2 regions of the Staphylococcus chromogenes genome follow, and region 1 is predicted to be linked to the other one. Evidence: riboswitches for the same ligand, from Rfam matches in the RefSeq annotation. Region 1 holds a riboswitch; the other holds the start of a gene.

What was found. A riboswitch is a leader RNA that binds a small molecule or an ion and turns the genes downstream of it on or off. The one in region 1 is predicted to bind S-adenosylmethionine.
Region 2: another riboswitch for S-adenosylmethionine. It lies ahead of PYW36_RS00910 (O-acetylhomoserine aminocarboxypropyltransferase/cysteine synthase family protein); the one in region 1 lies ahead of PYW36_RS03245 (M20 family metallopeptidase).

Annotation. Positions count from the first base shown of each region.
Region 1 is NZ_CP118953.1:697,717-702,395, reverse strand. Features, by position in the region: gene PYW36_RS03255 (DUF2750 domain-containing protein) at 1-138, opposite strand, end outside; gene ldmS (L-aspartate--L-methionine ligase LdmS) at 229-1,410, opposite strand; gene PYW36_RS03245 (M20 family metallopeptidase) at 1,411-2,595, opposite strand; SAM riboswitch class I at 2,690-2,799, opposite strand; gene PYW36_RS03240 (S-ribosylhomocysteine lyase) at 3,026-3,493, shown strand; gene PYW36_RS03235 (DoxX family protein) at 3,592-3,945, opposite strand; gene PYW36_RS03230 (pyrimidine-nucleoside phosphorylase) at 3,952-4,679, opposite strand, start outside.
Region 2 is NZ_CP118953.1:197,791-202,469, reverse strand. Features, by position in the region: gene PYW36_RS00920 (type 1 glutamine amidotransferase domain-containing protein) at 1-314, opposite strand, end outside; gene PYW36_RS00915 (hypothetical protein) at 446-598, opposite strand; gene PYW36_RS00910 (O-acetylhomoserine aminocarboxypropyltransferase/cysteine synthase family protein) at 615-1,892, opposite strand; SAM riboswitch class I at 1,954-2,051, opposite strand; gene PYW36_RS00905 (YSIRK-type signal peptide-containing protein) at 2,305-3,579, shown strand; gene PYW36_RS00900 (PTS ascorbate transporter subunit IIC) at 3,689-4,679, opposite strand, start outside.

The DNA of each region.
Region 1 (4,679 bases):
AAAGCCTTCTCTCGTCCAAAAACAAAATAATTGTTTTCCATTGTGCTCATGCTTCACAATTTTTTTATCTTTAACAGCAATAAAAAATTGCTCATTAGTCAGAATATCTTTGTAAAATCGTTCATTTTTATATGACATACCTTTCTCCCTCTCTTAATGAGCTCTCTTTAAGTTGAATATAAACTACGGCATTCAATTCGTCAAACATCGTTTATAAAAGAGCTGTCATTATGATGAAAGATTTGCTTCTTTCTTAAATGCTTCTTCTAAGCGCTCTATCTCTTCCGGATGATCGGCGTGCCATATCCCTGCAAATCTCGAAGGTACAGGTTGTTGAAAATATTCCCCATCATAAAATGATAATGGATAAAGCACTCCTTTTTTGACATATTTTTCAATTGTTTGAAAGAATGCCTCTTGATCTTCTCCAGAAATATAACTGTAAAATTTATGATATTTTCCGGTGAGCACAGGATCTAAAACTAATAAACTTGTCGATCCGTTATGTCTAAAGTTTAAATCAATCGCATAAATATTTTGTTGTGCATCGACGAGTAAATCAAATCCAGCGACGCCAATGAAGCCTTTGTCGACGCCTATTTTCATAATTTCATAGCCCGCTTGAATCACGGACTCTGGAACGTCAATCGCATTCACATTGCCATTGTAAAAACCGTAATCGTTTGTCAGTTGTTTAGCAGCCCCTAAGTAAATGATGCCTTTCTTTGGATGAAGGGCGTACTGGACACAATAATTGTCGACTGTCTCGATACATTGTTCGATAATCAAAGTTTGTGTGGCCGCTTTCGCATTTTCGATACGTGCAATCGCTTGTTCCAAATCGCTTTGATTATAGCAAATCATAACACCATAACCACCTGCTGTTGGAAGTTCATCTCCTGGTTTAATCACAAGAGGGAGGTCCCAGTGTTTTAACGCTTCGTGAAAATCTTCTATTTTGACGACTTGTCGTTTTGGCAAGTATTTTCCATCTGTCCACTCTGGAATGCGTGATTTGGTATTTAAATCAATAAACACCTGTTTATTCATCGCATAATGTTCTGGCGCAATTAAATCTTCTCCGTGAACATATTGTGTGTAAATACGCTTTTGTTCTTGTTGTGTTAAATTTTGTAATAAAGCTTCATAGCTTGCTTTATCTTTAAAAGTATAGATATTCTCAGGTAGCGTCTGATTGACATGTGAAAATAACGTGCGTAATTTTTCAGTGACACTTGCTTCATGAACAATCACTGGCATATCGGCAATAAGTAATTCTCTTCCAGTTAAAAAATTAGACTGATGTTCATTGGGTTCTAACCATGGATTTGAAATGTATGAAGGTCGTGCTGTATAAACCACATCTTTCGCGTATAAGTCTCCCAGTTTTAAAATTGAGTCATCCAACATTTACAATTTCTCCCTTAATAATTGATGTTCCTTTTGAATGGTATTAAATAAATCTTTGTCTTGAATCAGTGTCGCGCCCATCAATGCAATGATTTTTGCCCCTTTAATTAAAGCTTTATCCCCCATAGGGCTTGCAGCGGCTTCTCTGAAACGATGCGTGTGCCCGACTAAACTTCGTGGTCCAATTTTAATATGTGGGTGAATCGTCGGTACAACATGGCTTACATTTCCTGTATCTGTCGAGCCATAACCAAAATCATCATGACTGACTTCTTCACCTAATTCAGTAGCATAACGTTCAAACAGCGCATCAAGTTGCGGTGATTTGATGAATTCATTTACCCCGTTTTGAATTGGCGCAAACTCATAGTCACATCCGGTTTGTATTGCAGCCCCTTTTGCGATTTGATGCACGCGCTCTGTCAGTTGATCTAAAGATTTTCGTGTTGTCGCTCGTGTGTAAAAGCGAGCATGTGTAAAATCAGGAATAATATTGGCTGCTTTCCCTCCATCTAATATGACACCGTGCACCCGGTCTGATTTATGGATATGTTGTCGTAACTGTGCGACACCATTAAAGAAACTAAGCATAGCATCTAAAGCATTTCTAGCATCTTCTGCATTTTCTGAAGCATGTGCGCTGCGCCCATAAAATTTAATGTCTAAAACATCAACAGCTAAAGTTGGAATTGTAGGATATGTTTCGTTACCGGGATGTATCATGAGTGCGACATCCACATCATCAATAATCCCTTCTTTCACATAAGACGCTTTGGCACTCCCATTTTCTCCACCTTCTTCAGCTGGACATCCTAAAACAACCACGGAACCTCCTAGCTCATCTATAACTTGTTTTAATGCGATGCCGGCAAGTACACTCGACGTACCGATAATATTATGACCACACGCATGTCCTAATCCAGGTAAGGCATCGTATTCCGCTAAATAACTGATGGTGGGTCCAACTTGTCCACTATCATAGCGCGCAATAAACCCAGTAGAATGACCAGCAATATCTTTTTCTATCTCAAAACCATGGTCGTGTAACTGGTCTATTAAAAGTCTCGACGCAAATAATTCTTCATTTCCTACTTCAGGTCTTTCATGAATTTGATGACTCATATCCAAATAATGTAACCGATGATTATCTATATAATCTAATATGCGTTGTCTCACTGATACCATTAAAAAGTCTCCCTTCAAAACAAAAAAAGCATCCAACGATAAAACACTTCCACTTATCAATAGTAGCGTCTCAAACGTTGATTGCCATTTGTGTCATTTATCTTTCAATGGTCTTAACCATTGTTGGATTTAGCACCTTTATCGAAGTTCGATGAGGTTGCAGGGTTTCACAGGGCCAATTCCCTCCACCACTCTTGATAAATTCGTATTTAATTATTACTCATTTTATCGGAAATTCGATCATTTGTCATGGTATTTTCATTATTTTCACAATTTTTCGGAAGTAGTGCTATTTTATCTTAGATTTGGCCTGAAAGAAATCATTTTATTTTAAAGCATAACGCTTTTTTAAAGTGAAAGATTTGTAACTCATTACGGCTTTTAGAAGTTATGTTAAAATGATATCAACGAATGAAGGAGGATGAATTCGATGCCAAAAATGAACGTAGAAAGTTTTAATTTAGATCATACAAAAGTTGTTGCACCTTATGTACGTCTAGCAGGTAAAATGCAAGGTGAAAACGGAGATGACATTTACAAATACGACATTCGCTTTAAGCAACCCAATAAAGAACATATGGATATGCCAGGACTTCACAGTTTAGAACACTTAATGGCAGAAAATATTCGTAATCACTCTGATAAAATTGTGGACTTAAGCCCTATGGGTTGTCAAACAGGCTTTTATGTATCACTCATCAACCACAAAGATTATGATGACGTATTAAATATTATTGAAAAAACGATTCAAGATGTTTTAAATGCAACTGAAGTACCCGCCTGTAATGAAGTTCAATGCGGTTGGGCGGCAAGCCATTCCTTAGAAGGCGCTCAAACGATCGCAAGAGAATTTTTAGACAAACGCAACCAATGGCATGACGTGTTTGGTGAAGGCTAAAATGAATTAAGTCGTAAGAAAAATAGCCATCAAAATTTATCTACGGGTAAATTTTGATGGCTTTCTATTTATAGATGAGCGCTATTCCTAGTTTTTTGTTATAAATGACGAATCCATTTCATCAGTAAAAATTGTAATGGAAGTCGTGCATATAAAAGTGGTTTTGGTACATTCATCCCTTCAATGTCATCAATACGACGGGCCATATAAATATTGGCTGGAAAAACTGCCCATAAAAAAGCGATAATCGCATGTTTAAAAAGATAACCTGGTTTGCGTAATAACAGCCCAAACCCGATGATTAATTCACAAACACCTGTAATGAGTACCGCTTCTTTTCTTAACGGCAAATAATGAGGAACAATTTTTCTAAATTTACCTTCATGTACAAAATGTAATAGTCCAACTATTATAAAAGGAATGCCCATCAAATAACGTTGTACTGTTTTCATCTTTATCTACTCCGTAATCATTTTATAAATTAATTGGGGTGCTTCTGCGGAATCTGAGATTGTAATGTTTTCATATAATTTTTGTTTCACTGCGGCGACATCTTCTTGGTTGGCATAAATGGTTAATAAAGATTCGCCTTCGCTCACTTTGTCACCTATTTTTTTGTGCAATACAAGTCCTACAGCCAAATCAATGTCATCTTCTTTTGTTTGGCGACCTGCCCCCAACATCATTGAGGCAATCCCAATTTCATTGGCTACCATTTCAGAGACAACCCCTGACTGTTTGGCTGGCAATTCAAATGTATATTTCGCAGTTGGAAGTTTTGAAGGGTCATCGACAACTGAAGCATCGCCACCTTGATTACTTAAAAACGTTTTGAATTTTTCAACTGCCGCACCATTATCAATCACGGATTGCAATTGTGCGCGTGCATCTTCTAACGTTTCCGCTTTTTGCGCCAATACCACCATTTGAGCCCCAAGTGTTAACACAAGCTCTGTTAAGTCTTCTGGACCTTGTCCTTTAAGTGTATCAATCGCTTCTTTGAGTTCGAGTGCATTTCCAATCGCACGTCCTAATGGCTGGTTCATATCAGAAATAATCGCCATCGTTTGACGTCCTACTTGATTACCAATTTTTACCATTGCATGTGCGAGCGCTTCAGCATCTTCTACTGTTTGCATAAACGCCCCTTTACCTGTTTTTACGTCTAAAACAATCGCATCAGCAC
Region 2 (4,679 bases), 500 kb from region 1:
TGACCACCCGTAAAATAAATCGCGTCATAAGCCGTGGGATCTGCGGTTTCAATACTTGGCGTAAGTTTCAATTGCGCCATAAACCGTTCGTCTTCATAATAGCGTTTTGTCACTTTATCTAAAATGCCTGGAATCAAACTTACAGGATCTAAAGGCGTTTCCCCACCTTTAATGTTATACAAGTCAACTTGGAAATTTTCATCATTTTGAAATTCATCGTAAAAATGCACGAGTTCACTTAACCATAAGCCAGTAGTTTTATCTGTGCCGTCAAAATGTGTATGGCTTGTATTGACAATCATTATCTTTTTCATGTCACCTTCACCACTTTTTATAAGATTTTCATCTATTATAAAGTAGTTTTGGGATGCTTACGAATCATTTGTTTGCATATTTATCGTGTACGTCTCTATTTTGGGATGGGGTCACCATGCGTTACCCCTCATTATTGCGTTTGAAGACGTTGAATTGCGCGTTCATATTCTTGTAATTTTTGATCTTTCATCATTTCTGCCGCTGTGTTAATCGGTTCATAAGTTTGCCATTCTTCTTTTTTATTAATCAATTGTTTTAAATGTTCTTCTATCGTTATCGTCACCATAATCCCCCATTTGTTAAATTGCAGCGAAGCCTTTGGCCAAATCATCGATAATATCATCGATATGTTCTAAGCCTATGGATAAGCGAATCGTTTCTGGCGCAATACCTGCTGCTAATTGTTCGTCCTCGGTTAATTGTTGATGTGTGGTTGATGCGGGATGAATGACGAGTGACTTGGCATCCCCGACATTCGCAAGTAGTGAAAACAAATCTAAAGCTTCGATAAATTGTTTCCCCGCTTCATAACCGCCTTTAACCCCAAATGTAAATACTGAACTTGCCCCTCGAGGTAAATATTTGTTTTTCAAATCATAATAACTACTTGAAGGAAGTCCCGCATATTTTACCCAAGCGACTTTCGGATGTTTGGATAAATAATGGGCCACTTTTTCAGCATTTTCGACGTGACGTTCCATACGTAGCGATAATGTTTCTAACCCTTGTGTCAGTTGGAATGCATTGAAAGGTGACAGTGCCGCCCCCGTATCCCGTAATAATGTTGTTCGTATTTTAAAGGCTAATGCCGCATCTCCAAATTTCTCGCTAAAAACGATACCATGATAGGACGGATCTGGTTCACTTAGTCCTGGGAATTTTCCGTTTGTCCAATCGAAGTTGCCCGCATCAACAATGACACCTCCCATCGATGTACCATGTCCACCAATAAATTTTGTCGCAGAATGCACCACTATATTCGCCCCATACGCAATCGGACGGAGTAAGTAAGGCGTCGCAAACGTATTATCTACGATGAGTGGAATACCGTGGGCTTTTGTCACTTTCACAAGCGCTTCAATATCTTCAACATTTCCTTCAGGATTGCCAATGGTTTCGATAAATAAAGCTTTCGTATTCTCTTGAATCGCCTTTGCGACATTTTGAGGATCAAGTGTGTCTATGAACGTCACGTCAATGCCAAATTTTGACAACGTATGTGTGAATAATGTATGTGTGCCTCCGTATAAGGTTTCACACGCCAAAATATGGTCTCCTGACTGCGCAACCGATTGGATGGCATATGTAATCGCCGCCATACCTGACGCAACAGCGACGCCTGCTACGCCCCCTTCTAGCTCTGCGACACGTGCTTCTAATACTGCTGTTGTTGGATTCATTAAACGTGTATAAATATTGCCCAGTTCTTCGAGTCCAAATAATTGTGCGGCGTGTTCCGTATCGTCGAAGTTATAAGATGTCGTTTGATATATCGGAACTGCGCGTGAATTCGTCGTTTGGTCCACTTCTTGGCCGGCGTGCAATTGTAACGTTTCAAATCGATAGTCTTGAGTCATGAGTACTCCCCCTTAAATAAATAAAAAAAGCCTACCTTGAAAGATAGACTTTACGCATTAAGACTCATCTCTCAGGTTCATCACCTGCAGGAATTAGCACCTAACTGAATAGGTTGCCTGGTTTCAAAGGGCCTGTCCCTCCACCAATCTAGATAAGTAATTATGAAATTAAACTTAGTGTATAACATACTCATGTAGAAGTCAATACGAATTCCGATTTCTTGAATAAGATTAATAATATCTAGTATTTCCTATTTATACAAAACTAAATATTATCGTTTAATAATTTTGAAATAATTAAATTGTGTAATGTGGTAATAGTATGTTAGTTGTGATAATCTTAAATTGTAAAGGGTGCCATTTAATTAATTATGCCACTCAAAAATTTACTTATTTTTTGGAGGATGAGAGAATGTTTAAAAAGCAACATTTTGGGATTCGCAAGTTTACAGTAGGCGCAGCTTCTATCGCAGTAGGTGCGACTTTATTCTTTGGCGCAAATGCTTCTGCAGATGCAGCTGAAGTTGATGGTCAAGCTTGGACAAACGACAACTTAGGGGAAAGTTACGGCACAGCTTATGTAGAATCTAACGGCAACGCTGAAGGTCAAGCTTATGAACCAACATTAGCAGAAAGCAATGCTGAAGGTTCTGCTTGGGTTGCAGACAACGCGGTTTCAAGCAACGTTGACGGTCAAACTTGGACAAATGACAACTTAGGAGAAAGCTATGGTTCTGCTTACGTAGATGCTAATGGCAACGTCGATGGTCAAGCTTGGGAACCTACATTAGCAGAAAGCAATGCTGTGGATTCTGCAGTAGAAAGCAATACTGAGGGTTCTGCTTGGGTTGCAGACAACGCGGTTTCAAGCAACGTTGACGGTCAAGCTTGGACAAATGACAACTTAGGGGAAAGCTACGGTTCTGCTTACGTAGATGCTAATGGCAACGTCGATGGTCAAGCTTGGGAACCTACATTAGCAGAAGGTCCTGAAACAGGCTCTGCTTGGGTAGAAAACAACCTTAACGAAACAGTAACAGCAACAGGAGAACCTGCATATGCTGAACCACTACCAGAAGGTCACATCGGTATTAACGGTGAACCTGCTTATGCTGAAGCGCTTCCTAAAGGCTCTTTAGATGGTTATTTATATGACCACGGTACGGGTGTTACTCATGAACTTCCTGAAGGTGACATCGCAATCAACGGTACTGGCGTAACACACGAATTACCTGAAGGCGACATTTCACTTAACGGTACAGGTGTCACTCATGAATTACCAGAGGGTACTTTAGATACGGACAACGATGGTTACACTGATGACGTAGAAATCGCTGAAGGCACAAGCACAACTGATGCCTCTATCACACCAGCGGCAACTGTCGATACTGATTTTGACGGTTACACTGATGCTGAAGAAGTGGCTGCAGGCACAAACCTTTACGATGCAGCATCTACACCAGTTGAAACTGCTGTAGGTCAAGAAGCAATTGCTGCTGATGCTCACGTAGCAAACGAAGCAACTGCTCAAGGATCTGTTGAAGCAACACCAGCACAAGCTGAAGGTCAAGCAGAAGGACAAGCTTTACCTGAAACTGGTTCAACAGAACAAGGTACATTATTCGGAGGACTTGTTGCATTCATCGGTGCTGTATTAGCTTTCTTTGGCTTACGTCGTAAAGCGTAATTCAAAGCGATACACCTTCGACATGCAACAAAAACGGATTGGGTGAATTCCCAATCCGTTTTTTCTTGTTATATAAGTTTTTTTCGCAATTTGTTAAGATCTCTTTGATTTATACTGCTTTATTTGAACGTTTTTGTAAAAAGATAGCTAAAGCTGCAATAACAATAATAGTTAAAATAACACCAATAACACCTAGTGTTTTTACAATATTACCAAATACGATACCCACCACTAAAAAGTCTGTATCAGAAAATGTTGTTGAAGCAAGACCTAAATCTCCAAGGAAAGGTAAGAATAATAAAGGTAAGAAAGTAATTAAAATACCGTTCATCATTGCACCAAAAACAGCACCTTTAATACCACCGCGTGCATTTCCAAACACACCCGAAGCTGCGCCTAGGAAGAAGTGTGGAACGACACCTGGTAAAATAACCACACCGCCAAGCATAAACATGATGAACATACCTACTACACCTGTCACAAAGCTAACAAAAAATCCAATTAATACTGCATTTTGCGCATATGGAAAAACAATTGGGCAATCCAATGCAGGCTTAGAATTAGGAACAAGTTTTTCAGAAATCCCTTTAAAGGCAGGAACAATTTCAGCTAAAATCAATCGGACACCTGTCAAAATAATGAAGACCCCTGCCGCAAAAGTAACTCCTTGAATCAGTGAAAAAACGATAAAGTTTTGATCATGGCTAATCTCTTTATGAACAAAACCTACCCCCGCAAATAAACTCGCAATCAAATATAATGCAACCATTGTAATTGAAATACTAATGGTACTTTCTCTCAAAAAGCTCAACCCTTTAGGAAACTTAATTTCCTCAGTTGATTTTGATTTCCCTTTAAACAATTTGCCAATTTCTCCTGCCGCCCAATAGCTTACCGTACCAAAATGACCTAACGCTACTTGATCATTGCCGGTAATTTTTCGCATGGTTGGCTGTGCCAACGCAGGAAAAACAGACATAATTAATCCTAAAATAATCGCTCCAATAACTATAGTTAGCGTACCGCTTACTTTTCCAACAGTTAAAATTATGGCTAAAAATGCTGCCATATAAAATGTATGGTGTCCAGTAAGAAAAATG